3 regions of the Blautia sp. CGZ-1-C1 genome follow, and region 2 is predicted to be linked to each of the others. Evidence: riboswitches for the same ligand, from Rfam matches in the RefSeq annotation. Region 2 holds a riboswitch; each other region holds the start of a gene.
The links. Region 2 has a riboswitch for cobalamin ahead of AC058W_RS00535 (ABC transporter substrate-binding protein). Riboswitches for the same ligand answer to the same signal wherever they lie in the genome.
Positions count from the first base shown of each region.

Region 1: linked by a shared signal. The riboswitch ahead of AC058W_RS08715 (hypothetical protein) and the one ahead of AC058W_RS00535 (ABC transporter substrate-binding protein) in region 2 are both predicted to bind cobalamin.
Region 3: linked by a shared signal. The riboswitch ahead of AC058W_RS11515 (cysteine-rich small domain-containing protein) and the one ahead of AC058W_RS00535 (ABC transporter substrate-binding protein) in region 2 are both predicted to bind cobalamin.

Region 1 covers NZ_JBWLUT010000099.1:2,332-13,245, forward strand. The annotation lists gene AC058W_RS08710 (M28 family peptidase) at 125-2,170, opposite strand; cobalamin riboswitch at 2,696-2,878, shown strand; gene AC058W_RS08715 (hypothetical protein) at 3,018-4,226, shown strand; cobalamin riboswitch at 4,302-4,501, shown strand; gene AC058W_RS08720 (ABC transporter substrate-binding protein) at 4,698-6,260, shown strand; gene nikB (nickel ABC transporter permease) at 6,316-7,263, shown strand; gene nikC (nickel transporter permease) at 7,268-8,095, shown strand; gene AC058W_RS08735 (ABC transporter ATP-binding protein) at 8,107-8,889, shown strand; gene AC058W_RS08740 (oligopeptide/dipeptide ABC transporter ATP-binding protein) at 8,882-9,853, shown strand; gene AC058W_RS08745 (MATE family efflux transporter) at 9,853-10,914, shown strand, end outside.
Region 2 covers NZ_JBWLUT010000009.1:17,767-28,680, forward strand. The annotation lists gene AC058W_RS00515 (patatin-like phospholipase family protein) at 1-690, shown strand, start outside; gene AC058W_RS00520 (GntR family transcriptional regulator) at 828-1,199, shown strand; gene AC058W_RS00525 (ABC transporter ATP-binding protein) at 1,203-2,048, shown strand; gene AC058W_RS00530 (ABC-2 transporter permease) at 2,045-2,695, shown strand; cobalamin riboswitch at 2,770-3,049, shown strand; gene AC058W_RS00535 (ABC transporter substrate-binding protein) at 3,165-4,271, shown strand; gene AC058W_RS00540 (FecCD family ABC transporter permease) at 4,286-5,371, shown strand; gene AC058W_RS00545 (ABC transporter ATP-binding protein) at 5,371-6,126, shown strand; gene AC058W_RS00550 (RpnC/YadD family protein) at 6,394-7,299, shown strand; gene AC058W_RS00555 (NYN domain-containing protein) at 7,509-10,214, shown strand; gene greA (transcription elongation factor GreA) at 10,230-10,730, shown strand.
Region 3 covers NZ_JBWLUT010000119.1:43,791-54,704, reverse strand. The annotation lists gene AC058W_RS11540 (N-acetylmuramoyl-L-alanine amidase family protein) at 1-1,471, shown strand, start outside; gene AC058W_RS11535 (C40 family peptidase) at 1,927-3,354, shown strand; gene AC058W_RS11530 (BMC domain-containing protein) at 3,763-4,128, shown strand; gene AC058W_RS11525 (BMC domain-containing protein) at 4,140-4,568, shown strand; gene AC058W_RS11520 (EutP/PduV family microcompartment system protein) at 4,611-5,117, shown strand; cobalamin riboswitch at 5,257-5,450, shown strand; gene AC058W_RS11515 (cysteine-rich small domain-containing protein) at 5,781-6,104, shown strand; gene AC058W_RS11510 (C1 family peptidase) at 6,731-9,028, shown strand; gene AC058W_RS11505 (hypothetical protein) at 9,051-10,097, shown strand; gene AC058W_RS11500 (hypothetical protein) at 10,400-10,783, shown strand; gene AC058W_RS11495 (hypothetical protein) at 10,882-10,914, shown strand, end outside.

The sequences.
Region 1 (10,914 bases), on a different contig from region 2:
TTATTTTTTTCAATGGATTATAGTAATCTATAAGATAGTGCAATTAATCTAGCCCATCAGAAAATGAAATTTTAGTTGCATTATTTTCTGGAATTGCTATAGAGTGTGTCTGAAAACTCATTCGTTATAGAATTGGCGAGTTAAAAACGTCATTAAACATGGCTGACAGTTTGCTGACAGAGCTATTCAGGTAGCGGATATCATCTTTGTAATAAGCTCTTTGTCTGCGCAGAGCAGCTTCCAGACGGCGAATCTCTCCGTCCAGTTCCGGACTCTCTTCTTCCAGGCGCTGTTTTAATTTTTGCACGATTCCGTAAAGATTTTCATGATGCATGATACGTCCGGCACCCCACATCAGGCGATCTTTGGGTTGGTGAAGAATGTATTCGGTGAAATGGTAATATACTTCTTCATCAAAAAGGAATGCGTACATGTTGTTGTCTACACGATAGAGTACTTTCAGCGCATCTGTGATATTTCCTTCAGATAAAACCTGGCAGGCTTTTTCCAGCTGCCGGATATTTCTGGAAGCGGCTTCCTGTGGGAAAATTACTTCATCCTGCCAGTTGAGACGCACCAGATAGTCCTGAGCTTTGCGGAAAATCTTCAGCAGTTTCAGCCCGACAGGTTCCCATTTGGAACGGAAATTTCTGCGGAATGCGGAATCTGAAAGTGTAGCATATTCTTCATTGATCTGGCATATTTTTTTGTAAATATTTCTGGCCGATTCGGTGGCTGTCCGTAAGTTCTGAAGCAGAGTTTCCTGTTCAGAATCTGCAAATGAAAGGGCATTTTCGTGAATACTGTCTGCGACCGCGTTCATGGTATTACTGAAATTCATCGGTGGCAGGACAAGTCTGTCAATGGTCATGATCAGCTTCAGATAGCATTCATGATGAAACTGATAGACAGCTTCCTGGTAAACATCCTGATTATCATATTGGGAATGATAATAATTCTGCATGAATGGCCCGGCGCTGAAGTCATTGACTGTGGATGGGATACCTGCGATTGCCATGGAGAAATCATCAGACCATGTCTCGATGGGAGAGAGAACTGTAATCCCGTCAGGATATGCTTCCTTCGGGACAGTCAGGCTGTCTGTAAACTGTCTGATGAAATCTGCATATTCATAGGTACAGCGGATGGCATCCTGCGTATTGTGTGCGTGTGCAGGAAGTTCAAAGTTCAGGTCTGCAATCACTTTACCCTGCCAGTCAGGATGTACGCGGAATACCTGATTGTAGGCTCCTGTTGACCAGTCGTATTTGGAATCAATGATTCCCCATTCCTCGGCAGCCATTGCACAGAAGACGAGAGTGTGGGCAGGTTTATAGCCGCCCTTTACCAGTGCACGGGCAATGCCGAGCATCATGGCGACTGCTGCATTATCGTCCTGGAATCCATCGAAATAGGAATCATAGTGTGCGGACAGCAGGATCATAGAGTCTGTCTCAGTCCCCTGTATTTTACCTGTGATATTGCCTGCTGTTGTGTCCGGGATCACTCTGGAACGGGCATCCAGTGATACTTTTAATGAGGATCTGCGTAATAAAGCAGCATCCTGTTCTGGAGTGTTACGGATATCTTCTGAATCAGCGGTATTGTCTTCGCAGGCGGAAATTTTATTCCGGAGGGCACGCTTCAGGATACGTGCATCTGCCTGAGACAGGGAGAATGCAGGTGCGAAATCAGGACCTGCGATATCCTGTGCATTCAGCGCAGTTTCTGCGATTTCTCCGTAGCCGTTTGCCTGAACTGCGATCAGGGCAGCAGCGCCGCGCAGATAAGCCTGATAAACAGGGAAGCTGATCCACCATTCGTCGCGTTGGTTGATCTCAACCATAACCAGCTTTCCTTTTACGTTTATGCCTTCATAATCTGCGGCAGTTCCTTTTCCCAGATAAACGAGTTCATAATCTTCAAATCCGTCTGTCTCGAAATTTGTCTGATATCCGCCCATCTGAAAGGTGTGTTCCTGCCCGTCATCATCTGTAAATTTCAGGACTGCCTTCTCGAATTCCCATCCGTCCAGTGAGAATGTATCTCTGGTTACATCGGTAAGTCCGATAGCTTTCATTTCCCTGTATAACATATCTCCTGTAGCTGTTTCTGCAGCGGAACCTGCAGTACGATAGCCCAGAACAGGGTTTGTTTTCTCTTTTTCCATGCGTCTGGCAAGCTGGTAGGACCAGTCTGTGTCAATGCAGGAAATACAGGAATCTTCAATGTTCAATTTATTTCGCCTCTTTCCTGATTTTGTAAAATGATATACTGTAAGTTTTTATTATATAGTAAACTATAAATGAGCAAATTTGAAAAACTGTACAATTGAATCCACGGTATGCGGATAGCAAAAAGTATAAAGCAGTTGAATGTTCGCGTAATGTGCACAACCAGCTATGAATTTTGTGCACTTTTAGATATTTGCTCATTTATAGTAGTAAAAATATTTTAGCATAAACAAAGAAATGCCACAAGAGAAGGTAGTGCTGCAAAGAGACCCTTATTATGGAATAGATACTGGAATCTGAATATTCAAGACCATAGTAAAAGTGAATAAAAAAACATATAAATATTAGATGTAAATTATTGACGTTAACCAAATGGAATTATATAATAAAAATATAATGAAGTTGGGGAAAAGCCTTAGCGCGGAGTAAAAATAGTTTTTGACTTTTAGCCCCTGATATCATATTATAAAAATAATGCATGTTTCCAGTAATATGGAATTAAAAGGGAAACCGGTGCAAGTCCGGTACGGTCCCGCCACTGTAAAAGGGAGCTTTTTATCATATATGTCACTGCTTAAGAGGCGGGAAGACGATAAAATGCGATGAACTTAAGTCAGGAGACCTGCTTGCATTAAAAAAGGTTATTTCTTACGGTGTATAAGAAAGGCTTTATTTTTATACCTAAAATACATTTTAAGAAAAGGATCTTTTTTATTTCAGGAAAGGATGTGAGAAAAGAAAACTTGAATTTTTATACAAATACGACAGAAAGGTAAAAAAGGAATGAAAAAGATAATAAGTTTTATATTGACAATGATTATGCTGCTTACCTGCACCAGTATTTCAGTTATGGCAGCTGACACTCAGAGTGATACAACAAATCAGGACGGAAAAATGACAATAGGAGTGTCCGTATATAATCTGAATGATGCAGAAGTAAGAGCATTTAGAAATTATTTTGAAAATTATGTCGGCATGGCTTTTGATGTCGAGTTTTTATATTCTTCCAGTATAAGTACAGCAGAAGAAGAAATCAGCTTTATCAACGAGCTTCATGAAAGAAATGTAAAGGGAATTATTTCTTTCCTTTCCTCAGATCTTGAAGAAGTTCTTCCGGTATGTGAAGAATATGGTATGTATTATGTACGTGGCTCAGGAACGATCAGTGATGAAATGTATGAGAAAGTAAAGGATAATCCTTATTTTCTGGGAACAATAGGAACATCTGTTGAAACAGAAATGGATGCGGCTGCCAATATGGCGGAGTATTTTGTTTCAGAGGATCAGAATAACCAGAATCATTACATAATAGCATGTGGAGGATCTGCTATCGGTAATGAGATGCATCGTCTGAGAACGATTGGTATTCTGAATAAGCTTCAGGAAGCATATGGCCTGTCATATGAGAAGTCTGTAGAAGAACTGGTGAATACGCAGGATACTGAAGAAATTGAAACAGGCAGTGACATTAAGATTACTCTGGTTCCGGGGTATCCAAAAGATCACCTGGATGAAAAGCTGGCTGATTCGCTGAATACAGGAGAGTATAATGTTATTCTGAGTGTAGTGAGCGCAAGTGATTTTATCAAGATAATTGATGCTTATGAAGAAGAGAACAGTACAGATGTATTGTTGGGTTCCATTGACTGTTTTACAGAAGATACATACGAAATGTTTAATAAAAAGGGATATAACGGCAAGGAAAGAATCGACTATCTTGTAGGAAAATACGGTGCTATCGTTGCACCATCATTTGTTGCCATGAAAAATGCTCTGGAAGGCTTTGCAGAAGATTACCGTGAAGATGGAAGTGCTTTCCGGCTGCAGCAGTCATTCTGGACAGCGGATTCAGTAGATGAGTTTAATAAGCAGTATGCGTTATCTATTGGAATGTATGATAATACATATAGTGTAGAGGACATGATGGAAGTTCTGAAATCCTATACACCGGAAACAAATTTTGAGAAATTCCGGAAATTTACGGAAAAATAGATAGAAAATAAGAGTCTAAAATAATTGACGTATACATGATGGTATGTTATGATAGATGAGTATTCATACGGTCATTTAATGATTTTAGAGATAAGTTCAGACCAGCAGAAGCGTCCTGCTGGTCTGATTAAAAGGGAAACCGGTGTAAATCCGGTACGATCCCGTCACTGTGATAGTTGGTTTTCAGCTGAATGCCACTGGAAGATATTTTTCTGGGAAGGTGTTGAAAATGGGTAAGCTTAAGTCAGGAGACCTGCTTATTTCTGGTAAAAGAGATTCTTGCGGACGACGAGAAATCCTGATTAAGAGTTACAACTTCATGTGTTGCATATATATGTTTGATTCTTTAATGGTAAGATTTCGTGACGGATGTGGGAGCATCTGTCTTTTTTTTCGTTCAAAATCACAGGAATGGACAGTATGAGAAGGAAGAAAAACAACGAAGAAACAAAAAAAGAAAGGAAGTAAAGGATGAAAAAAACAAAAAGAGAATTACTTGTGTTAGCAGCGGCAACAACAGTTGCATTATTAATGGGAGTTACTGTACAGGCGAAGGGTGATGAGAAGGTTTTAAACTTCGGATGTCAGATGTACACAGATGGATGTGTAAACAGTGCAAATGATGAAAACAGTGGATGGAATGCTATGAGATATGGTATTGCTGAAGCATTATTTAAATTCGATGACAATATGGAAGTTATCCCGTGGCTTGCTGAGAGTTATGAAGTAAATGACGAGCATACAGAATGGACGATCAAGCTGAAAGACGGAATTAAATTCTCTGACGGATGTGATTTAACTCCGACAAAGGTAAAAGAGTATTTTGATCACATGAAAGAGGTAGGACCTTCCGGATCTGCCAAACCGGAGAAATATCTGGAATTTGAAGCAGAAGTTACTGTAGATGATGATGCAAATACTATTAACATCAAAACAAGCAAACCATATGCAAACCTTGTAGGACAGCTCTGCCACCCAACTATGGGAATCACAGATGTAGAACATATTGAAAACTACGATAATGGAATTATTGGAACAGGTCCATACAAGATTGAAGAATTCAATGGTGTAGGTGTTGGTTATACATTAGCTGCAAATGAGTATTATCGTGAAGATGTTCCATACGATAAGATCAATCTGCTGTTCATGGGAGATAACTCCGCAAAAACAATGGCTCTCCAGAGTGGTCAGGTAGACTTGGTTGAGAATATCACAAATGTAGCAGATATTCAGGATTTCCAGGACAGTGATGACTTTACTGTTGATATTGCATCCGGTGTACGCTGCGGATTTGCATGGATGAACTTTGATGGTGTTCTTGGAAACAAAACACTTCGTCAGGCAATCCTGATGGCAATTGACTATGATACAATCTGTAATTCCAGAACAATCGGTGGACTTTATACACCAGGATTTTCCGTACTGCCATCTACTCTGAACTATGATTACGACAAACTTGAGAATCCATATACCTATGATCCGGAAAAAGCAAAACAGATTCTGGATGATGCAGGAATCGTTGACACAGATGGAGATGGAATCCGTGAACTGGATGGCCAGAATATCAACCTTAGATATATTTCTTATGAAAACCGTCTTCTGAATGACTTTGCAGATGCTCACGCACAGTATCTTGCAGAAATCGGCATCGGTGTTGTTCCTGAATACGGAAGCTCAGATGATCAGTGGAGTAAACTTGCAGCACTGGATTATGACTTTAATAACAATAACTGGATCACTGTTGGTACCGGAGATCCTCTGGCATATATGGCTAACTGGGCAACTGATACCAGCTACTGCGCATACTCCAACCCGGACTATGATAAGTTATATGAAGAATTAAAAGGTGAAATGGATCCGGAAAAGAGAAAAGATCTGATCTTCCAGATGCAGCAGATCCTGGTAGATGATGCAGCGGTTCTGATTGATGGATACTACAACTCGTCTATGATCTACAGTAAGAAAGTTGGTTCTGCACATATCCATACAGCAGATTACTACTGGCTGTCAACAGAAATTACTCCTGCAGAATAAGAAAAGTCTGCGAATTGTGAAGTTACTGAATAGTTACAAACAGAAATAAAAAGAGGTGTCTTTTTTGAGTAAAAAGCAAATAATCAAGCGTTTATTACAGATTGTGATCGTATTGATCGGTATCAGCTTTATTACATTTGCACTGACCTTTATGTCACCAGGTGACCCTGTACGAAACATGTACACGGCAACCGGTGTAATGCCTACTGAAGAAATGGTTCAGGAGACACGCGAGGAACTTGGTCTGAATGATCCGTTTCTGGTGCAGTATACCAGATGGCTTAAGAACTGTCTGAAAGGTGACTTTGGCAAATCATACAGCTTAAATAAACCAGTTACAGAACTTCTTGCAGCCAGATTATGGCCGACTTTGAAACTTACATTAATGGCCATGATCCTTATGCTGGTTATTTCTGTACCTTTAGGTATGTTGTCTGCCATATATAAAGATAAATGGATCGATTATCTCGTCCGGGGAATTACATTCCTCGGATGTGCGATGCCTAACTTCTGGGTTGGACTTCTGTTAATGCTGGCATTCTGTGTTTATATCAATGCATTTCCGGTTATCAGTTCTGCGGGAGACTTTAAGAGTCTGTTTCTTCCGGCTTTGACACTTGCGATTGCAATGTCTTCCAAATATACCAGACAGGTAAGAACAGCGGTGCTGGATGAACTGAGTCAGGATTATGTGATCGGTGCACAGGCAAGAGGAGTAAAGAAATCAAAGATTATCTGGGGCAATGTATTTCCAAATTCATTGCTTCCGCTGATCACAATGTTTGGTCTTTCCATAGGATCACTTCTTGGAGGAACCAGTGTTGTAGAAGTAATCTTCTCTTATCCGGGTCTTGGAAACCTTGCAGTTTCAGCAATCACATCCAGTGATTACAATCTGATCCAGGGATATGTATTATGGCTTGCCCTGATTTATATGGTCATTAACCTGATCGTTGATGCATCTTATGTTTATATTGATCCACGTATGCGTTTAAAGGAGTAGAATCATGAAAAAGAAAAACAGATTTTTAGCAAATAAAACTTTTGTCGTGTTTTCTATTCTTGCAGTCTGTATTATTCTGACAGCAGTATTTGCACCGGTGGTAACCAGAGGGGTTGACCCGTTAAAAGGTTCTCTGGTAGATGCACTGCTTCCGCCATGCAAGGAACATATTTTTGGAACCGACAAAATGGGCAGGGATATTTTTTCAAGAGTTATTTATGGAGCACGTGCATCTCTGTCAGCAACCTTTGGTGTTGTTGCCCTGATCTTTCTGGTGGGAACTGTTACCGGAGTCCTTGCAGGATATTTCGGAGGTGTCATTGATGCTGTTATTATGCGAATTGCAGATATGATGCTTGCTTTCCCAGGACTGGTACTTGCTCTTGCTGTTGCAGGTATTATGGGCGCAAGTATCAAAAATGCGATCATCGCTATTGTAGTAGTAAGCTGGACCAAATATGCGCGTCTGGCACGAAGCCTGGTTATGAAGATCCGTGACAGGGATTATGTATCAGCAGCGATCGTTACCGGTTCCAAAACACCGTATATGCTGTTTCGATATATGCTTCCAAATGCACTTCCTACACTGATCATTACTGCTGCGACAGATATAGGTTCCATGATGCTGGAACTGGCAGCAATGTCCTTCCTGGGATTTGGCGCTAAGCCGCCGGCACCGGAATGGGGTTATATGCTGAATGAAGGAAGAGCGTGTATGCAGTCCGCTCCGTGGCTGATGATCTTCCCGGGTCTTGCTATTTTTGTAGTAGTTGTTGTATTTAATATGCTTGGGGATTCCATCCGTGATATCCTCGATCCAAGAAATGAGTAGGAGGAATAAACATGCTGAAATTAGATAATGTGACAATCTCCTACAAAAATGTTCCAACTGTTCAGAATTTTAATCTGGATATGAAAGAGGGACAGATCGTTTCTCTGGTAGGAGAATCCGGAAGTGGAAAAACCACTGTTATCCGTGCTGTTCTGGGACTTCTTGCAGGTGGCGGTAAGGTCACAGAAGGAAGTATTACATTTGAAGGAGAAGACCTCTTATCCTATACACCGGAACAGTGGAGAAAACTTCGTGGTTCTGATATTTCCATGATTTTTCAGGACAGTGGTGCAATGATGAATCCGACACGTAAAGTCGGAAAAGTATTCACAGAATATATTCTTACTCATGAGAAAATTTCCAAAAAAGAGGCATGGAGTAAGGGAATCGCAATGCTGGAGCGAATGAGACTTCCGTCTCCGGATAATATTATGGAATCTTATCCTTTCCAGTTATCCGGTGGTATGAGACAGCGAGTTGGTATTGCGATGGGAATGACTTATCAGCCGAAGCTTCTTCTTGCAGATGAACCGACTTCTGCACTGGATGTAACAACGCAGGCACAGATCGTGCGTCAGATGATGAAGCTCAGAGATGATTATCATACAGGCATTATTGTAGTAACCCATAATCTGGGTGTAGCTGCCTACATGTCAGATTATATTGTTGTAATGAAGAACGGAAAAATGGAAGACCAGGGAACAAGAGAGTATATTCTGAAAGAATCAAAGAATGAATATACCAGAAAACTTCTGGAGGCAGTTCCATCCCGGGGAGGTGAACGATATGTCTGAAAAAAGAGAAGTAATACTGGAAGCGAAACATGTAACCAGAAGATTTGCGGCATCACATGGACGTACTCTGCTGGCGAACAATGATATTAATCTGAAAATGTATAAAGGTGAAACACTGGGTCTGGTAGGAGAATCCGGATGTGGTAAGAGTACATTTATGAGATTTCTGGTTTCTCTTGATACACCTTCAGAGGGTGAGATTCTGTACCGCGGTACAGATATCACGAAATTAAAGGGAGAAGAACTGAGAAATAACCGTCAGAACATTCAGATGGTATTTCAGGACCCGACCTTATCTTTTAATCCGAAAATGAACATTCGTGATATTGTGTGCGAACCTTTGATGAATTTCAAAAAGATTAAGAAATCTGAGAAGGATGCTGTCTGCAGAAAACTTCTTGAGATGGTAGAATTACCGGGAGATTTTGCGGATCGTTATCCTCACAATATGAGTGGTGGACAGCGTCAGCGTGTTGCAATCGCGAGAGCACTGGCACTGGAACCGGAAATCGTTGTTCTGGATGAAGCAACTTCCGCTCTTGATGTTTCTGTTCAGAAAACAGTAATTGAACTGATCACGAAGCTTCAGAGAGAAAAGAACATCACATTTGGTTTTATCTGTCATGATATTGCACTGGTTCAGTTAGTGGCACATCAGGTAGCCGTTATGTATCTTGGAAACCTCGTAGAGGTTCTTCCGGGAAAAGATCTTGATATGAAAGCAATGCATCCATATACAAGAGCACTGATGGGTGCAGTATTTGATATTAATATGGACTTTTCCAAACCAATCGAGAGTATTGAAAGTGAGGCTCCGAGCCCACTGGATCTTCCACAGGGATGTCCGTTCCAGGGAAGATGTGAGCATTGCATGGATATCTGCAAAAAGGAGAATCCGCATCTTGTAGAAGTGGAAAATGGACACAGTGTTGCCTGCCATTTGTTCCAAAAGGGCAGTAAATAATGAAAAAAGATAGTCTGATCTCTGGAAATATAGGAAAAGCATTATTACTTTTTGTACTTCCACTGATTGCGGGAAGCTTGATCCAGCAGTTGTACACAACGGTTGATGCGGTTATTGTTGGTCAGTTTAGCGGAAAAATCGGACTTGCAGCAATTGACTCTGTGCATACGCTTTTTAAATTTCCGCTTAATTTTATGAACGGACTTGCAACAGGTGCGACGATTATGATCTCCAGATATTTTGGAGCAAAAGATAAAGAAGGACTGCATTGTGCAGTGCGGACAGCTCTTTTACTTGCAGGTATTCTGGGAATTATCTGTGCAGCAGCCGGGGCTGTTTTTTCCCCATGGCTGCTTGATATTATGTCTGTTCCGGAAGAAGTCCGTACAGGATCACTGATCTACTGCCGAATTTATTTTGGCGGAATATGGGCAATGATCCTTTATAACATGATGGCAGGAGTCTTGCGTGCGTTTGGAGATTCTAAAAAGCCATTATATGTACTGGTCGTATGCAGTGTGGTCAATATTGTTGCAGATCTCATACTGGTAGGACTTCTGCATACTGGTGTTGGAGGAGCGGCAGCAGCTACTGTACTTTCTCAGATTGTAAGTGTTGTACTTACCGCATATTTTCTTGTGAAATCTGATTTCCTGGAAGAAAAGATAGGAATCAGAACTATGAGAATCTGCAAAGAGCATATGGGAATGATGATAAACAAAGGTTTCCCGTTAGCTCTTCAGTCCATGCTGTTTCCAATTGCCAATTCTATTGTTCAGGCAAGTATTAACACAATGGGAACTGACAGTATTGCAGCATGGGGAATCTGTGATAAACTGGATTTACTGATCTGGCTGATAGCGGATTCCATGGGACCTGTACTGACTACATATACCGCGCAAAATCTGGGCGCCGGTAAGGCGAAAAGAGTAAAGAAGGGAGCCCTGATCGGTACGGGCTTATCTGTGATCGCGGTAGGAATTATCAGTATTGTCCTTTATTTCGGTTCCGGACTGATCGGACCGTTGTTTATCGATCAGAAAGACGTTCCGACATTGATA
Region 2 (10,914 bases):
CGAACCCTTCGTTATAATACCAGATTCTGCAAGGATAAACGATATATGGGACTGAAAAGCTGGATCACTACCGGCGATCTTTACAGCAAAGATTTTGCATATGGGGAGGTGCCCTGGAAGCTGGATGTTTTTGACACAGAGACATTTGCCAGATCACCCATGAAGTTTACGGTTGTATGTACAGATATTGAAACAGGAAAACCCTGCTATCAGGAATGCAGAATGGGAGACAGGCTGGATGTGGAATGGATGCGCGCATCAGCTTCCCTGCCACTGGCTGCCAGGCCGGTAAAGCTGAATGGAAGAATGTATCTGGATGGTGGTATCTCAGATCCGATTCCTGTAAACTGGATGCTTTCACAGGGTTATGAGAAAAATGTGGTAGTCTGTACCCGTCATCCGGGATACAGAAAAGAACATAATAAGCTGATGCCGCTGATCCGACTGAAGTTCAGGGAGTATCCGGAGCTTGTAAAGCTTCTGGATGAACGTCATATTCAGTATAACCGTATGTTGGATAAAATCGCATATCTGGAAAAAGAGGGCAGGATCCACGTTATCCGCCCGGACAGAGACATCAGTGCCAAACCGGTTGAGCGTGATCCCGCCCATTTAAAGGAGATTTATGAGGTGGGACGGAGAGTAATGAAAGCTGATATGGAGAAACTGAAGGCATATTTGGCAGAATAATATAAAAGGGATATTTTCAGAAACGTTATGTGACTGAAGATATCCTTTTTTCTTTAAACAGATGAAATATAACAGTATAAAACAGTTGACAACAGTTACATACTGTTATATACTGTTTACAGATGGAGGAGAAACATATGCATATAATAATCAATAATTCATCCATGGTACCTATTTATGAACAGATCATAGACCAGATTAAGTCTGCGATTATCAGAGGAGAGTTACAGCCGGACACTGTATTACCTTCAGTACGCAGTCTGTCAAAGGAGTTGAAGATCAGTGCCCTGACTGTGAAGAAAGCCTACGACAATCTGGAAGAAGAGGGATTTACCGTCACTGTTCATGGAAAAGGAACCTACGTTGCAGCCACAAATAAAGACCTGATGAGGGAAGAACAGCTCAAAGAAGTAGAACATGATCTGGAGCAGGCAATTATGAAGGGCAGAAGAAGTGGACTGGACGATAAGGAAATCAGAAATCTTTTTGAAATGATCATGGAGGACTAAGATATGTTGAAAATTAGTCATTTGCAGAAAAATTACAGAGGTTTTTCGCTGGACTGTTCTATGGAAGTACAACCTGGGATGATTACAGGACTTATTGGAAGAAATGGTTCCGGGAAATCCACCACATTTAAAGCTTTGCTTGGCCTGATTCATCCGGATGGCGGAGAGATAAAGGTCTTTGGGAAAAAAGCAGAAGAGCTTAAGCCGGAGGATAAGCAGAAACTAGGAGTTGTTTTTGCAGATTCAGGCTTCAGTATGTATCTGACAGCAGAGGGCGTGGCAAATATTATGAAAAGCATATATCCAGATTTTGACAGAGAGAAATTTCTGCAGCAGTGCAGGAGATTCAATCTGTCCACAGACAAGAAAATTAAAGAATTTTCTACTGGTATGAAAGCAAAGTTTAAAGTACTGGCAGCATTAAGCCATAAGGCAGAACTGCTGATTCTGGATGAGCCTACAGTTGGCCTGGATGTGATTGCCAGGGATGAGGTGCTGAACATGCTGAGAGAATATATGGAAGAAAATGAAAGCAGTGCTATTCTGATCAGTTCGCATATTTCATCAGATCTGGAGAGTCTTTGTGACGATTTTTATATGATCCATGCCGGAAAAATTATCCTTCATGAGGACACAGATGTACTGCTGTCAGATTATGCAGTTCTTAAAGTTTCAGAAGAAGAGTACGAAAAACTGGATCAGCAATACCTTATTAAGATCCGGAAAGAAGCTTATGGATACAGGTGTCTGACAAACCAGAAACAATTTTATATGGAAAATTACCCGGATGTTGTAATTGAGAATGGAAAGATTGATGATCTGGTAGTGATGATGGAGGAACAGGTATGAAGGGATTATTTGTAAAGGATATAGAACTGATGAAACAGCAGAAACAGTTTTTTATCCTGGTTATTGTAATGGGAGTCATCCTGAATCTGGCAGGAAGCGGAAGTATCAGTTTTGCTACAGGATATTTTACGTTTGTCACAGCAATTTTTGCCATTACGACTATAAGTTATGATGAGTTTGATAATGGTCTTGCATTTCTTATGACCTTGCCGGTTACCAGAAAACAATATGTGGCAGAGAAATATCTGCTGGGAGCAGGGCTTACGGCTGCAGCGTGGGGAATTACAACGATAACGGGAGTGATCTGCAAAGGCGTGGCAGAGCTTCAGGGGGACCTGAGTGAGAAAATTATTGGCACTCTGATATACATTCCACTGGCACTTCTTATGTTGGCGGCATCACTCCCGCTTGTAATACATTTTGGAGCGGAAAAAGGACGTTATATTGCAATGGTCATGTGGGCTATTATAATTGCCGTAGTTTATACTCTGATAAAAACAATGGGACTTTCAGCAGACGCAGTCGATGCATGGCTGAATGGACTGAACTGGGGAATGGTATTGGCTGGAGTTGCATTGTTCACAGTAATTGTATATATGGGGTCTTATTGGGGTAGTGTACGGCTTATGGAGAAGAAAGAATTTTGATGTGTCTCGAATATAGTTGTAATTATAAAAGCAGTGTGCTAAAATTATATCAGCGTAATTGAATAGCTGTTAAGTGAACATTATCATACGCAGATTTTGTGTATGATAATGTGAGAGGGAATCAGGTGAAATGCCTGAACGGTTGCGGCCACTGTATACAGAAAAAAGCGGGATTGTAATATGTCATTGCATAAATATGTGAGAAGGCGGAATCCGGCTGCCAGAGAGTATCTGGAAATATTTCTGATACAACATTCATGAACTGCTGAAGCATGGATGTTGTATCAGTTTTTATTTTGTGGAAACTTTCTGTGATCTGTGAGTCAGGAAACCTGCCTGACAGTGTAAAGAAGGAGCTTCCGTAAAAAGTATCCGTTATTTTTATCACTTCTATTTTACTTTTTCTGAAGTTCCATCTTTTCGGTTACACGAACAAGTAAACGACATATACGAAAAGAGAGGAAGTCAAATGAAAAACAGGTATTTATCTACAAGAATTATGGCAATTATGATGGCAGCAGCTATGGTAGTTTCCGCAGCTCCGGCAGCTTTTGCAGCAGAGAGAGCAGACTCTGAGACGATCAAAGAGGACAACCAGCCGGCAGCAGATGCAGATGCAGACGCACAGGATTCAGCAGATGCAGATAAAACAGCAGACGCAGAAGGTACAAAGACAGAATATCCTCTGACCATCACAACCTATGATTATGATGGAAATGAAATTGAAACAACCTATGAAAAGGCACCGGAGAAAGTTCTTGCTGTATATCAGGGAAGCATTGAAACTATGCTGAAACTTGGACTGGAAGACCGCCTTGTAGCTACAGCGGGTCTTGATAATGAAGTTCCGGATGATCTCAAAGAAGCATTCTCTAAAACAAATTATCTTGATGAATTTACCCCATCCCTTGAGACTGTAACGATGTTGGAGCCAGACATGATCTTATCCTGGAGTTCCCTGTTCTCTGATAAAAACCTCGGAAATGTAACAGACTGGATCGACAAAGGCTGCAACACCTATTACAACACAAACACACGCCCTGACGGAGACAGAACTCTGGAAAATGAATTTACAGATATTTTAAACCTTGGAAAGATTTTTGATGTACAGGACAAAGCACAGGCAATCGTAGATGATGCAAAGGCAGTGATCGATAAAACTCTTACAGCAACAGCAGATGTGGAAGAGAAACCAAGCGTAATGGTTTTGGAACCTCTTGGAGAAGATATCACAAACTATGGTGCAAAGAGCCTTGGTGGAGATATGGTAACACAGTTAGGTGCGACTCTGGCAAACCCGGATGCTTCTACAGTTGGAAAAGAAGATATTATTGCAGCAAATCCTGACGTAATTTTCGTAGTATATATGCCATATGCAGGAGATGATCCAGAAACAGTTAAGAATGACCAGCTTGCAGTTATTCAGGATGACGAAGCACTTCAGAGTCTTGACGCTGTAAAGAACGGTCGTGTTTATCCGATCATGCTCAGCGAGATGTATGCAAGTGCAACACGTACACAGGATGGAATCGAAACATTTGCAAAAGGATTATATCCAGACGTTAATCTTGACTGATTGAGGAAAATACAGTGAAAGAACAGGTTTCACAGACAAAAAAAGGCAATGTGTTCAGAACATCCATGTATGTGGCAGTCCTCATCGGGCTTGCCGGATTTCTTATTTTTTCCATACTTGCGGCGATTACTTTTGGTAATGCTGATCTGTCGCTGAAGGATGTGTACAGTGTCATTGTTTATAAATTATTTCATATAAAAAGTCTGTCTGCCTATGCAGAAGGTGCAATTCACGATGTTGTATGGCTGATCCGACTGCCCAGAGTCCTGCTGGCTCTGGCAGTTGGAATGGCTCTTTCTGTATGTGGCGTAGTAATGCAGGCAATCGTGCAGAACCCGCTGGCAGATCCGTATGTACTTGGTATTTCATCCGGCGCGTCTTTTGGTGCAACGCTGGCGATCATGCTTGGAATCGGAAGCTTTCTTGGCGGGAACTCTGTCGGAGTTACTGCTTTTATTGGCGCGATGATCACCTCCTTTGCAGTTATTGCTATTGCAAATATGGGAGGAAAGGCAACATCAGCTAAGCTGATCCTTGCCGGAATGGCGGTCAGTGCGGTGTGCTCTGCTTTTTCAAATTTTGTTATTTACATTACGAATGACAAAAATGCAGCTACGGAAGTTATGAAATGGAGCATGGGAAGTCTTGCAGGGGCAAGCTGGGCCAGAGTAGGTGTGATGCTTCCGGTTACTCTGATATGTGTGGTCATCTTCTGGACACAGTATCGAAACCTGAATCTGATGCTTTTGGGAGATGAAGTTTCTATCACACTTGGAACAGATTTACACAGATTGAGAACATTTTACCTGATTGTTGCTTCTGTAATGATTGGATTTGCCGTATATTGTGCTGGCGTGATCGGATTTGTAGGACTTGTGATTCCTCATGTAGTCAGGATTCTGTTTGGAACTGACCACAGAAGATTACTTCCACTGAGCGCACTTCTTGGCGCGTCTTTTCTGATCTGGTGTGATGTGGCATGTCGTGTGATCCTGAAGAATTCTGAGATGCCGATTGGTGTGCTGGTATCAATTATCGGTGCTCCATGCTTTATTTATCTGCTTGTGCGGAAATCCTATGGATTTGGAGGTAGCAAGTAATGAAGATCACTACAAAAGATATTCAGGTTGGATTTCACGCCCGACAGATATTAAAAGGCATTTCCATAGAGTCACAGGACAAAGAACTGGTAGGAATCATCGGGCCAAATGGAAGCGGAAAGTCGACGTTGTTAAAATGTATCTACCGTATTCTGAAGCCAGATGCAGGTGCTGTTTATCTGGATGGAGAGGAACTTCATTCTATGAGTGTCAAGAGTTCTGCAAGGAAAATGGCGGTTGTGGCACAGCATAATTACTACAATTTTGATTTCACAGTGCGAGAGGTTGTTCTTATGGGACGAGCACCTCATAAAAAAACTCTGGAACGGGATAATGCGAAAGATTATCAGATTGTGGATGAAGCATTGAAAACAGTGCAGATGGAGACGTTTGCAGACCGCACATTCTCGACTCTGTCAGGTGGAGAACAGCAGAGAGTAATTCTGGCAAGGGCACTGGCACAGCAGACACCTGCCTTGATCCTTGACGAGCCGACGAACCACCTGGACATTACACATCAGATCATGCTGATGGAACTGGTAAAGAAGTTGAATGTGACAGTTATTTCCGCTATTCATGACCTGAATATTGCTGCGGCGTACTGCGATAAGATTTATGTGCTGAAAGATGGGGTACTGGAAAGCTATGGAACTCCACAGGAAGTACTCACTCCTGAACTGATCCGCAGAATCTACAAGGTAGAAGCGGAAGTTGTATATGATAGTCGCGGGAAAATGCATATTTTGTTTTTGTAATGTGGACAATGTCCATTAATCGAAAGAGTTTGTAGCAAATTTAATAAAAAGAATCTAAAATGCCTTGAAAAAGAGAGTAAGCAATGCTAAGATAAATCCAAAGCATATTTCTCTTATATTTCAAGGCATTTTGCCGTCTGATCATTCTAATCACATTTCAGAAATCCATGCTTTTAAATCCAATTAATTATGAAAAGCAGGAGCTGAGAAGTGATAAGAATAGCACGATATGTTCTTTAACTCCTGCGGAAAACAGGAGGTATTGCAATGGCAAAAAGAAAGAACAAAAAAATTACTGTGAAAAGAAACCGATTGAAAGGCAACACAGCAACTGCAAACCGTAAGTACAAAGATACAGTATTCCGTATGCTGTTTTCAGACAGAAGGAATCTGTTGTCGCTGTATAATGCAATCAATGAAACTTCCTATACAGATGCAACTCAATTAGAGATTGTGACACTTGAAAATGCAATCTATATGGGAATGAAGAATGATCTGGCATTTATTATAAATACGAATCTGTTTCTGTATGAACATCAGTCTACGTATAACCCGAACATGCCTTTAAGAGATTTGTTCTATATCTCCAGTGAATATCAGAAACTGGTGGATTGGAAATCTCTGTATACATCAACAAGACTGAGAATACCCACACCGAATTTTATCGTATTCTATAACGGAACAGAGAAAAAAGAAGACCGTTGGGTAGATTATCTGTCAGAATCGTATGAGAATATGTCAGGAGAGCCAAATCTTGAATTAAAGGTCATCACACTAAATATCAATGTAGGACATAATAAAAAACTGATGGAAGAATGCCGGACGCTAAGAGAATATGCTCAGTATGTTGACAAAGTACGCAGATATTCTAATGAAATGGAACTGAATACGGCAGTAGAACGTGCAGTGAGTGAAAGCATTCAGGAGGGAATTCTCAAAGAATTTCTGCAAAAGAATCGAGCGGAGGTAGTCGCTATGAGTATATTTGAATACAATGAAGAAGAGGAAAAAAGGAAACTCAGGAAAGCTGAGTATGAAGCTGGAGTAATAAATACTAAAAAAGAAGTGGCAATTTCCTTTGCTGAAATGGGATTATCTGTGCAGCAGATTGCTCAGGGAATAAAAGTGGAGGAGAAGACAGTGCGAGAATGGTTAAATGAAAAAAGAATATGAAAACCACATATTAAAAATAATGGAAGCGGAGTCCACATTAACTGTAAATGTGGGCTTTTTTGGACTAAATGAACACATAAAAACACAACCCTATTGGATTTATCTATATCAGTATGTTAAAATAATTAATTGATAAAGGATTTTAACAGATGAAGCGATAAAAGAATAACTACTGATTTTATAAAGAAAAAGGAGCTTTTAAATATACTATGGAGAAACTTGTCATTGGTATCCTTGCCCACGTAGATGCAGGTAAGACTACGTTGTCGGAGGGAATTTTATATTTAACGGGAAAGATTCGTAAGCTGGGTCGGGTGGATCATAAGGATGCTTATCTGGACACCTATAACCTGGAGCGGGAGCGCGGGATCACGATTTTTTCCAAACAGGCGGAGTTTGAACTGGGGAACAGGGGGATAACTTTGCTGGATACACCGGGACATGTGGATTTCTCAGCGGAGATGGAGAGAACACTGCAGGTTCTGGATTATGCTATTCTTGTGATCAATGGTGCAGATGGCGTGCAGGGACATACCATGACATTGTGGAGACTTCTGGCGAGATACCAGATCCCGACATTTCTGTTTATCAATAAAATGGACCAGGACGGAACTGATAAAGAGAAACTTCTGGCAGAATTAAAGAAGCGATTAAGTGATAATTGCGTTGATTTCACCTGGGAAAAATCAGATTTGCAGTCTCAGTTTCTGGAAGATATTTCTGTCTGTGATGAGGAACTGCTTGAAAAATATCTGGAAACAGAGGAAATATCAACATCAGATATCCAAAAAGTGATCAGGGAGCGAAAACTTTTCCCATGTTTCTTTGGCTCTGCTCTGAAAATGACAGGTGTAGAAGAATTCCTTCATGGGCTGGAAAAATACTGCGAGACACCGACATATCCGTCTGAGTTTGGCGCAAAAGTATTCAAAATTGCCAGAGACGATCAGGGCAACCGTTTAAGCTATATGAAAATCACCGGAGGAATATTGAAGGTAAAGGAACTTCTGACAGATACAGAGAAAGCGGATCAGATCCGTATCTATTCCGGTGCGAAATTTGAGCTTGCAAAGGAGGCACCTGCAGGAACTATCTGTGCAGTGACAGGTCTTTCCCAGACACATCCAGGACAGGGATTTGGAATAGAGCAGGAATCCGAGATGCCGGTTCTGGAACCTGTTCTTAACTACAGAATTCTGCTTCCCGAGGACTGTGATGTTCACCAGATGCTTAAGAAACTCAAAGAGCTGGAAGAGGAGGAACCGGAGCTTCATATTGTATGGAATGAACAGCTTGGAGAAATCCATGCCATGCTGATGGGTGAGGTTCAGATTGAGATATTAAAACATCTGATCTGGGAGCGTTTCCATGTAGCAGTAGAGTTTGGAACAGGAAATATCGTATATAAAGAAACGATTTCAGAGCCGGTAGAAGGTGTAGGTCATTTTGAGCCGCTGCGTCATTATGCAGAAGTACACTTGCTTCTGGAACCGGGAGAACCGGGAAGCGGTCTGCAGTTTTTTACTGCATGCAGTGAGGATGTGCTGGACCGTAACTGGCAGCGTCTGATTCTGACTCATCTGGAAGAAAGGGAGCACCCGGGAGTATTAACCGGTTCTCCCATCACAGATATGCAGATCACACTGATTACAGGACGCGCCCATCTGAAGCACACAGAGGGAGGCGATTTCCGGCAGGCGACGTACAGGGCTGTGCGTCAGGGATTAAAGAAAGCAAAGAGCGTTCTGCTTGAGCCATATTATGAGTTCAGACTTGAGATTCCGGGAGATATGATCGGGCGTGCTATGACTGACATTCAGAAAATGAATGGAACTTTCCAGCAGCCGGAAGCAGATGAGGATGATATGATGGTTCTGAAAGGCAGTGCACCTGTATCAATGATGCGAGATTATCAGACACAGGTAACCTCCTATACAAAGGGACGTGGCAGATTATTCTGTTCATTGAAGGGCTATGCACCATGTCAGAATCAGGATGAGATTGTAGCGGAGATTGGATATGATTCCGAACGTGACATGGACAATCCCACAGGTTCTGTATTCTGTGCTCATGGAGCAGGATTTGTGGTGCCATGGTATGAAGTAGAGGATTATATGCACTTAGAAGGGGTTGACGAGTCTGAGCTGGGAAGTACCATACCGGATAGTGAAGAAAGTATAGCAGGAAACAGGAATAGTAACAATCAGACAGATTCGGGTTATCGTCCACCCAGGAATGCCGGCGTAGGAAGCTATGAGGATGAGGAAGAACTGAAAGCTATTTTTGAGCGCACATTCGGGCCAGTCAAGCGTTACAAAGAACCACAGTTTAAGAGAACATTTTCTTCAAAATCCGACAGCGGAAGCTATTACCGCAACAGTTCTTCTGCTAAGAAGAAAGAAAAAGAATATCTCCTTGTAGATGGTTACAACATCATCTATGCCTGGGAAGATTTAAAAGAACTGGCAGATGCAAATCTCCATGCAGCCCAGACAAAACTGATGGATATCCTGAGCAACTATCAGGGCTTTAAGAAATGTACGTTAATTCTTGTATTTGACGCTTATAAGATAGAAGGCCATGCAGAGGAAGTGATCACTTATCATAACATCCATGTAGTCTACACCAAAGAAGCTGAGACAGCGGATCAATACATTGAGAAAACGGTTCATAAGATTGGCCGGGAAAATCAGGTAACGGTAGCAACATCCGATGGACTGGAGCAGATCATCATCATGGGACAGGGTGCCCACCGTATGTCTGCCAGAGGTCTTCGGGATGAAATAAAAGCTACAGAAAATCAGATCCGCCAGCAATGGCATGAGAAACGTCAGAGCAGTAAGAATTATCTGATTGACAATATTTCTGATGAGATGGCACAATATATGAAAGAGAAACGACTTGAAAAACAGTAAAAGGGAGATGCAGTCATGAGAGAAAAGCTTACACAGAAGGATGTTGAGAAAATTCAGCAGGAGATCGACCACCGCAAGCTGGTTGTACGAAAAGAGGCAATAGAAGCTGTAAAGGAAGCCAGAGCCCAGGGGGATCTGAGTGAGAATTTTGAGTATTATGCGGCTAAGAAGCATAAGAATCAGAATGAAAGCCGTATCCGTTATCTTGAGAATATGCTGAAAACAGCGACCATTGTTTCTGATGATTCCAAAGACGATGAAGTTGGAATGGACGATATTGTAGAGGTATATTTCGAGGAAGACGATGAGATTGAGAAATATAAACTGGTAACTTCCATAAGAGGAAACTCCATGGAAAACCGCATCAGCATTGAATCTCCCATTGGTATGGCATTAAAAGGTCATAAGGTTGGAGACAGAGTGGAAGTAAAGGTAAATGATAATTACAGTTACTTCCTGGAAATCCGTTCTATTGATAAGACCGGTTCCGAAGATGAAGAAATCCGCGGATTCTGATAATAATACTGTCGAAATACAGAATCCAGATTGATAAAAGAACTATTGTAAGAGATGAATACCGGTTAGTGTCATATCTCTTGCAATGGTTCTTTTTATTTTTATATTAACAATGCGGATGGATTTATGGGAACTTTGCATAGAATGAATAGGATGACTGGAAATTTTACATGGATTTAACATT
Region 3 (10,914 bases), on a different contig from region 2:
GCAAAACGTAAACAGGAAACTTAAAATCTGGGGGGGACTTCTGTTTCTGCTGTTTTTTGTCACAGGAATTTCAATGTATTTTACTGCGGCGAATGTACATGCTGAAACGAAAACCGGTTTTGTAACTATTAACGGGAAATCATACTACATAAACGAAGACGGATCTAAGCAGAAAGGCTGGCTTGAACTCAATGGTAAGAAGTATTACTTTAATGCAACGACAGGCGTTCAGGTAAAAGGCTGGGCAACTGACAGTAAAGGGAGAAAGAGGTATTTCAGCAAGAATGCCGGAGTTATGTTGACTGGCTGGCTTACTGATTCAAAGGATCAGAAGAGATATTTTGATCCATCTACAGGATTCATGCAGACAAAATGGCTGACGCTGAATGGCAGGAAATATTATTTTTATAGCAACAGTGGTGTAGCTGCCTGCAAAACATTCCTTACAGACAGTAAAAATAACACGAGATATTTTACCAGTGCATGTTATATGCTTACCGGATGGACTAAGAATTCAAATAATGAGTACAGATATTTCGAAACAGAAGATGGAATTATGGCAAAAGGATTCCAGACACTTGACGGAAAGAAATATTATTTTAGTACAGGCAGCGGTAAGATGGCTGTAGGTTGGACGACTATCAGCGGAAACAAATATTATTTTGATAAAGAAACCGGTGTAATGGCCACAGGTGATGTGACTATTGATGGTACAAAATATCACTTTACTTCTGACGGTGTATTAAATAATACAACAACTCCTACAGGATCAAAGACAATCAAGAATTATCTTGCCGGTGCATTACAGCCGGTTGGACAGGCTCTGTATGTATGGGGTGGTGGCTGGAATGATTCCACAAGAAAAGGAACAAGCCAGACAATGACTGATTTCTATAACAGCCAGAGCAGCAGTTATGATTATAATAACTATCGAGACCTTAGCACTGCGAACCGCGCGAAAGGATTTGACTGTTCAGGATTTGTAGGCTGGGCAGCATATCAGGTAATGCAGAGTAAATCCGGTGTCGGAAGCGGATACACAGTTGTTTCCGGCGAGGTTGGTTCTTATTATAAATCTATGGGTTGGGGAAGTGTTCTCACTCAGGCAAATCTGGCAAGTGATGACTGGACGGTATATCCTGGTGATGTTGGATATGACAGTGGTCATACATGGATCATTCTCGGACAGTGTAAGGATAAGAGTGCGGTGATCGTACACTCTACACCGAATGCAGGTGTTCAGATCGCAGGTACACCAACACCGTCAGGTGATTATTCAAGCCAGGCAATTACATTGGCACAGAAATATATGTCAAGATATCCTGGATTTACGAAATATGCTTATCATACTTCATCAGGCAACTACATCAGAAGGGGTAATTATCTGAGATGGAACAGAAGTACACTTTCAGATCCGGATGGTTATCTGAATATGACAGCAGATCAGATTCTCGCAGATCTGTTTAGCTAAAAATGAAATAAAAAAGCAGCTTTCATGAGGAAGGCTGCTTTTTTATTTGCTGCAAATATGAAATTAGGATTGGTCACTTGCTTTTAACCAAATCAAGTAAGTCCCCTGCTTCAATTGCGAAGAGCAATAAGCAGTGGGTGGGGACTTGCTTGTATCAGAAGGGGTACAAGCCCCTTCTGATAAACTGCGAAGCAGTTATTTGGTTATGAGCAAGTAGCGGAAAGCGGATTGCGAATATCCGATTGACATATTACAGAAGCACAATGAAATATGTTTGAATTGTGTGAAAAACTAATAAGAATCACAAAAAGATTACCAAATGTTACAGAAATATAAAATTTGTTGTAAATAACCCTTGCGTTTCTAAATGTGATATGTTAATATGTATAAGAATTAACTTAGATATTACAAAAGGATTACGAGATAGAAAGAAAATGTTACGAGGGTGAGAATTCATGAAGAAAAGAATTATATGTCTTACATTAGCACTGCTTATGACAGCAACACAGGTAGTCAGTGTAAGCGCTTCAAGAGAGGATGAATTAAGAGAAGAGCAGGCGATTACAAGCCAGCAGCTTGATGCAACTTATTCCAGAATGGATGAGCTGGCATATGCGAAATCACAGCTTGAGAATGAGATTTCCGAACTGGATTCCAATCTTGTAAGTGTTATGGTTTCTATCGATACTCTTAAAGGAGATATCGATAATAAAGAAGTAGATATTATCAGAACAAAACAGGATCTGGCGAAAGCTCAGAAGGCAAGAGATAAACAGTATGAGAGTATGAAGAAACGTATCCAGTGCTTATATGAACAGGGCGGAGATACAGCATGGTTCCAGATGATGCTTAATTCAGATGATCTCAGCGAGCTTCTTACACGTGCTGAGAACACACAGCAGATGTATGAACAGGACAGAAAGAACCTTGAGAAATATGTAAATACGATCAATGAAGTAAATAATCTTAAGACACAGTATGAATCTGATAAGGCAGAGCTGGAGGAGATGAAGGCTTCTTATGAAGAACAGTCTTATAATCTCCAGTGTCAGATCGATGCGAAGAAAGCTGAATCAGCAGATTATGAAAATGAAATTGCCTATGCACAGCAGCAGGCTACAGAATATGCAAACCTGTTAGCAGAACAGACAGCTGAAATCCAGAGACTGGAAGCTGAGAGAATTGCAGCAGAAGAAGAGGCAAGACGTCAGGCTGAGGAAGAAGCTGCAAGACAGGCCGCAGAGGAAGCAGCTGCTGCAGAAGCCGCTGAACAGGAGCAGGAATCTGAATCAGAAGATAATGTGGAATATGACGAAGACGGAAATGTAATAGAGAACTCAGATGATGAGAGTGAAGAGTCCGATTCAGAAGAAGATGTAGAGTACGACGAGAACGGGGATGTTGTTGACAGTGGTACATCTTCTGATGATGTAGAGTACGATGAGTATGGCAATGTAATTGATTCTGATAATACAGTATCCGCAGATGATTACGAGAGTGAACAGTCATCTGGCTCAGACAGTTCTTCTTCCTATTCCGGATCAGGATCTTCTGTTGTAGATTATGCTACACAGTTTGTTGGTAATCCATATGTATGGGGCGGCACAAGCCTTACAGGTGGAGCTGACTGTTCAGGATTTGTTCAGAGTGTATATGCAAACTTTGGTGTAAGCCTTCCGAGAACTTCTTATGAACAGCAGAACGCAGGTACAGAAGTTTCTTATGCAGATGCACAGCCGGGAGATCTGATCTGCTACGGTGGACATGTTGCAATTTACATGGGTAATGGACGTATCGTTCATGCATCCAACTCCGTAGATGGTATCAAGATCAGTGATAATGCAGCATACAGAACAATTGTTTCTGTAAGAAGACTGGTGTAATGACAGAGAGTATATTGATCTGATAATACATCGGGGTAATTAAATAAGTATAAATAATTAAATACAAATAGGGGTGAAAGGGAGTACTGATAAAAGGGGTCAGTGCTCCTTTTCGTTTTCTGCGTAAGATTTTACCAATTATTAAATGGATTTTACCTTGACATAAAATTATTTGGATAGTACAGTTTAAGTAACTGTTAGATAAATTCAGCTAGATTTCAGATAAACCCAGATAAGCTGTGGGATGTCTGACGGGCATGGAAAATGGCTGATATAGCAAAGTGCAGCAAAATAAAATGAGAATATCTGATTGAAGGTTACTGTGCGTTTAATTGTGGGATAGGAGTGTGTGAACAGTAATGCCAGATATCTCAATAGATAGAAGAGAGTGAAAGCGAGGAAAGACAGATGGCAAATGACCATGTAGAACATATAAGAATTGTACAGGAAACGGTTGCCGGTAAGGAAATTACCTTTGCACATGTAATGGGTGGTCCTGCTCCGATCATATATCAGAAGTTGGGATTGAATCCGCAGGTAGATTACCGTTCCTCTGCGATTGGAATCATGAATATGACACCGCCGGAATCTGCTGTGATCGCATCAGATATTGCAGTCAAGAGTGGAAATGTTTATCTGGGATTTGCAGACCGTTTTACAGGTACGCTGATTATTACAGGAGAGATTTCTGATGTAATGTCAGCAATGACAGAGGTTGTGGATTATTTCAGAGATACATTAGGCTATGTAGTCTGTGACATTACCAAGAGATAGGAAGTGCTTTGATGGCAGGGATGACGACAAAAGAATTATTGGAGAAGCTTTATCATGAGGACTATGAGAAGCTGAAAGGAAAGAAACTTCGCATGACCAGAGTGAGAGTTCCTGGCAAGGAAGTATGTCTGGCACATGTGATCAATCCATCTCAGAGTTGTATCTATCAGAATCTGGGACTTCATATAGGAGTCCATGAAGGAGAGGACCATACAGGGGAGGCGATAGGAATGATTCGCTTTACACCCTGGGAAGCAGTAGTTGTAGCGGCTGATGTAGCAGTAAAAAGTGCCAATGTAGAGATTGGCTTTATGGATCGTTTCAGTGGTTCACTGATTCTTACCGGAGGGCTGACAGAGGTTCAGACGGCAGTAGAAGAAGTCGTGAGATTTTTTAAAGAGGTATTAAAGTTTAAAACCTGTGCGATTCACAGAAGCTAGCACAGCCTATATTGGGAGAGCTGAAAGGAAAGAATACAAAATATGAAGAAGATATTTTTGATGGGCAGAAGCGAGGCTGGGAAAACTTCGCTTACGCAGGCTTTGAAAGGAGAAAAACTTCATTACATAAAAACACAGTATACAAATACGAACGATGATACGATTGATTCTCCAGGTGAGTATGCGGAATCTAAACATTTCAGTGTCGGGCTTGCATGCTTTTCATTTGAGGCAGATGTGATCGCTATGGTGCAGTCGGCAGATGAGCCTTTCAGCCTTTTTGGATATGGAAGTAATTCGTTTATTCTCAGACCACTGATTGGGATTATAACAAAGATAGATTCTCCATATGCAAATGTACCGATGGTACGACAGTGGATGATTAATGCAGGATGTGAACGTATTTTTCTGGTAAATAATGTTACCGGAGAAGGAATCGATGAGCTGAAGGAATATCTGGAGGAAGACCTTCCGCAGATTAGTCTGGAAGAAGCGAAATACAGACAGAGCCTGGGTTTAAATGAATGGGAACCCTTGCCAGAGAATTAAATATTATTTACTTCATAAGTTGCCAGAGTAGGATGGAAGTAATTCGTCATTAGAATAAGGATAAACGAAGAAATATAAAATTATATTGATAAATAGTTGACATTCTCATTACAAAATGTTACTATACAGTCAGTATAATTCCATACAGAACATATTAAGTGCTGATACTGTTTAAGAAACAGTACAGAAAGAGGGAATCAGGTGAGAAACCTGAGCGATCCGGTCACTGTAACAGAGGAGCAAATCTCAGAATGTCCATTGTGCCATAGCATGAGAAGGAGAGAGGAGCGATGAGCCTGGAGCCAGGAAACCTGCTTGGTATGGCGAGGTTAAACTTCCGTGTAAAGTGTAACAACCAACTCCGTTGAATCCGCAGCTTCGGAGTGTTGTCTGCTTTTATTTGAAGGCAGACATTTTTTATGGAATGCGCCTGTTCTTTATGAATTATACATGATTAAATGGCAGGCGATACTACTTCGGATTTATTCGTTCCCTCCGCGCACTCATGAACGGATTTTTTTCTACCCCGGGGTAGCATCGCTCCCTCTTATAATTACGTAATTTAAGAAATGCTGTAATGAATTTTTGATACTTTGTTATGCGAAGAGTGATTGATGATTCATTAGAGTATTTTTTTATATTATGAGAAAGAAGGAAAAAGAAATGGAGAAACCTTATTGGGAGGGAAAAGAGTATTCTTATTTCAGCCATAAAAAATGCGAGTATTTTCCATGCCATAAGAATGCAGATCCGGATGATTTTAACTGTCTGTTCTGCTATTGTCCACTATATGCGCTGGGAGATAAATGCGGAGGGAATTTTCGATATACAGAGAATGGGATAAAGGATTGCACAAATTGTATGCTTCCACATAAAAGAAAAAGTTATGGTTATATTACGGGAAAATATCAGGAACTGTCGACGCTGATGAAGAAAATAAGAGAAAATGAGCAGACAGAGACCAAAATACCTCGAGGAATAAAATAAATTTGTGTGAAAAGCGGGAATGTGTCAGATTAGCCCAGATAAACGGGAACGATTTTTATTGTAATATACAATTAAGTTTGTTAGAATAAATACAACAAAAGAGAAGATCTGAAATGAAATAATACAGTTGTTGGAACAACCGGCAGCTAATATCTTCTTAAATATCAAAAACTTGAACGGATTTTTGTGTAAATTATTTTACATACACTCATGCACCGTTCGCACACTTTTCACCTGAACAAAAGAGAATGCGGCACAGGCATTTGACATCTTTTCCTGCCGGTATTTTTTCTGACTGGCAGAACCGGACATTTCTATTTTCTATATGTTTCCTCCTTGAAGCAAGAGTTCCATTGCCGAGGAAAAATTTTTTGGAATTTTATGCATGATTTGTATAGAGGATAAGAGGAGGAGTTCTTTTACTGTTATTAACAGAAGAAAAATAGATTGTAAAGATACAAGGTTGGAAGATATATTTGCTACATAGAACCGCCGGAAAGCATGAAGTTGCTATCTGGCGGTTTTGGTGTAACAGTAAATTTTACAAAGCAGGATTCTATATTGAAAAATGAAATTAAAAATGATACAATGCTATTATCTTTGAACATGGAGGAATTATCAGACATATGAAAAAAAGAACTACTGCTATACGTGTGCTATCGGCTTTTTTGACATCTGCCATGATTTGCGGTTCGATACCTGTAAAAGGTCAGGAGATGTTTGGAACTGGTATATATCAGGAAACGGAAGCAGAGGATATAGAAGAATTTCAGGATTCTCAGACAAATGATTTTGAGACAAATACGGAATCAGATACGGAATCAGATACAGAAGTATTTTCGTCTGACGATACAGAACAGGATTTCCAGGATGGGGAGACGTCGCAGGAGAATACAGAGGGAATCCGATATATCAAAGGACGACCGTTAACAGAAGAGGAGAAAGAAGAGCAATTAGAACCGTTTAAAAATCTGACATTACTAGATCCGGGACCAGAGGTGGAAAGTGATCTGACATCTGTTTATGCTGCCTATGGAAGCAGGGCCGCAGCCTTTCCATCTTATTATGATTCCAGACAAAAGGGACTGGTTACTTCTGTAAAAGATCAGCATCCATTTGGAACGTGCTGGGCATTTGGAATGGCAGCAATCATGGAGTCCTCTTTGCTGGCACAGAACAAGGGGACGTATGACTTGTCAGAGGAGCATCTGTCATATTTCTTTTCCAACAGGCAGAATGATCCGTTAGGAAATACTGCCAATGATATAAATTCTGTATTGGGAAATTACCATAATATAGGTGGCAATGATTACCTGGCGGCAGTTTTTCTCAGCACATGGTCAGGTATGACTACAGAGACAGATGTGCCGTTTCCTACAGACTCCTCACATAAACAGGATCTGACTGAGGCAATATCCGAAGATAAAGCGTACCATGCGGCTGCATATCTGAAAAATGCATCGTTTTCTGAATATAGCGAGGAGCGCATGAAAGAAATGTTGATGAATGATCATGCAGTATCTATCATGCTGTATATGTCAGAAAATTATGTCAATGCAGATACAGCGGCGTATTGTTACCCTGTAAACAGATCTTCGGGAAAAACAATCAATCATATTGTGACAGTAGTGGGATGGGATGATAATTATTCCAGAAATAATTTCCTGTCTGCTTCTAATGTGACAGAAGATGGAGCCTGGATTATAAAAAACAGCTGGGGAAATCAAAAAGGTGATGGTGGATACTATTATCTTTCTTATCAGGATCCGAATATCAGCAACCTGGTAACGACAGAGGCAGTGACGATTGCAGATCAGAAATATAAAAATAATTATTTTTATGATGGATCTTCAGCGATTTCTTCTATAAAAGTACAGCCGGGACAATCAGTGGCTGCTGTTTACGAGGCAAAGGCTGGTAATGGAAAAGAAGAGGCTTTAGGCGAAGTCAATGTAGTTACCATGAACGATAATGCTTCTTATAAGATTCAGATATACACAGATGTCACAGACCCTTCTGATCCGGAAAGCGGTACAGCTGCATATGCGACACCTTATGAATTTGAACAGCCGATCGCCGGAGTGCAGACGATTACAGTGCCGGAAGTGGTTTTGAAACAGGGAAGCCGTTATTCGGTGGTGATCACAAATGCTGGAATCAGCTATATCAGCTTTGGAGTGGAAGCAAATGCCAGCTATAAGACTTCGGGAGGTAGTAAATGGTTTTCTTCCACGGCAGGGATAGAGAATAATCAGACATTTTACAAAGGCGCAGCGGCTACAGCGAAATGGTCAGATGGAAAGACTAAAAACTGGTCGGCAAGAATTAAGGCACATACAAGAACCTTAAGCCAATCCTGGGTACCGGATACACCGGTATTTCAGGTGAAGGCATATAATTCAGGATATAATCTTGTCTCATGGAAAGAAGTTCCTCAGGCGTCAGGATATTATGTTTACAGAAAACCTGCAACAGGTGGCTCATGGTCAAGAATTGCAACAGTTAAGAATTCAGTACTTCAATATAAAGACAGTAAGGTTACGGCGAATGCATCGTATCGATATACTGTACGGGCATACTATCAGGCAAATGGGAAAAATTATTTAAGTAAGTATACAACAGGCCCTGTGATTAAGGCGGCACCGGCATTACAGAAGGTTTCTTCTGTGAAATCAGAAACGAACGGAATCCGCATTCGTTGGAGTACACAGAAGAAATGTGACGGATATTACATTTATAGAAAGAAAAAAGGTGGATCTTATCAACTGATCAGGAAAATTTCTGATAAAAATTTCTCATCATATCTGGACAAAAAAGCCCAAAAAGGTGTATCATACTACTATGCGGTAAAAGCATATGTAAAAGAACCTTATGGAAACACTTACAGCAAATATAAGAGCTCATCTGCTGTAAAAAGAAAATAATAAATGATGAAGGAAAATGATTATGAAGAGAAAGTTAGGGGCAATAATAGCGACAGCTTTATGTTTTATCCTGACAGCGGTATCTGTTTACGCTGATGATGGGAAAAGCCAGAATCCGGATTATGTGACAGATTATTACATGATCGTGCAGAGCGCGCAGGGTGGCGTGGATATTTATGATGAGGCAGCTCCACAGAGCGTGAAATTAAATGACAAACAGATTCCAAATGGCACAGCGATTCATGTGCTTGGTGAAAAAAGCGGGACAGATAATAATGAATGGGCGTATACCCAATACCATGGAATGAATGGATATGTTCCGATGGGAGATTTGAATCCGGCTACCAGAGATGAAGCAATAGATAAGGAGTATAATACTTTTGGCGGTAAAGATGTTGATTTCGAAGTGAAAATTCAGGGAAATGGTGTAAACGTACCGGTTTATAACGGACCTGGAGAGAAATTTGATGAAGTTTCAGGTTCAAATGGTATTGCGGATGAGACAACCGTACATATTTCTCAGTATGTCCAGGGCGAAGATGGAACAAACTGGGGAAAAGTAGATACACAGGGTGTTGATCAGGGTTGGATTAATCTTGACCGCGATACAGACTACGCAACTGAGAATGCTCCGGCAGCTGAGAATCTTCCGGATGCGACAGGTACATCAGGAAATGTTCCAGCGGCAGCTGATGAGGTTACACCGACGCCAACAGAGGCAGTAACCCCGACACCGGAAGCAACCCCGACACCGAAGGCAACGCCTACACCAGAAGCAACACCAACAGAAAAGGCAACCCCGACACCGGAGGCAACTCCGACGGAAGAAGCGACACCAACACCAGAGGCAACTCCGACAGAAGAAGCTACCCCGACACCGGAAACTGTAGAAACAGAGAAACCTGATTCAACAGATGAAAAGAAAGCCAGTGAAGAACAGACAGAGAAAACATCTGGAAAGAATGTGAAGTCAGATTCAGGAATGAAGAATCCTGTAATCTGGATCAGTGGTATTGGCATTATTCTGATTGTAATATTACTGATCTATTTCCTTAAGAAGAAAAAATAAATAAAGATTAATGAAATCAAAGAGCAGCTCACCGGATGGTGAAGCTGCTCTTTTTGGAAAAATGTGTGTGTATAATTGAGACATTCTGAGGAAACCTCGAATAGTCTTAATTAACAAAAAATGTTAACTTGTGTGTGCAAGTATAGTTTACAACTTTTTGCTGGATTAATCAAACTAAATTTTGAAGAAATTTTGGTTACGTTACTGAGAACGGAGTGAACAGTAACGTAACGCTTGCACAATACCGGAGGCGCACGTATAATAGGAGCAGGTGAAAATACAAGGGTGAGGTAGAAAAGACTATGAAAATAACGGAAGAACTGCTGGAGAAGATGAAAGTTGAAGATGAAAACTTTTCGGATGGACTGATTTTACCAGATGGCGATTACATAAGAATTCCAAAGGGCCATCTTCATGGCATGATGGCGCTGCTTCCATGGACGGAAGATGAAATATGGAAAATGATTCCTGAAAATGATTCTCCGTTATTCTGGCTGATTGAGAAAACGGGCTGTGTTCTGACTGATTATAATAATTCCATAGGAATGAAAATGACGGTTGCTCAGCAGAAAGTATTTGATGCAATGAGAAAACATGGGATACTTACAGATGACTATTACGATCTGACAAAACAAAGAGAGAAAGCCAGAAAAGAAAGAGAACAGAATATAAGAGTAGAAGCCTGAACAGTAGAAGATAACGGAAAAAACATTGGGGTATAAAATGAAAATAATGTGACGATCGATTAATTTTAAGAGATGGATCGTTATAAAGAAATAAATGTATGGAGGGTGTAATAAATGGAAAGACACGCATT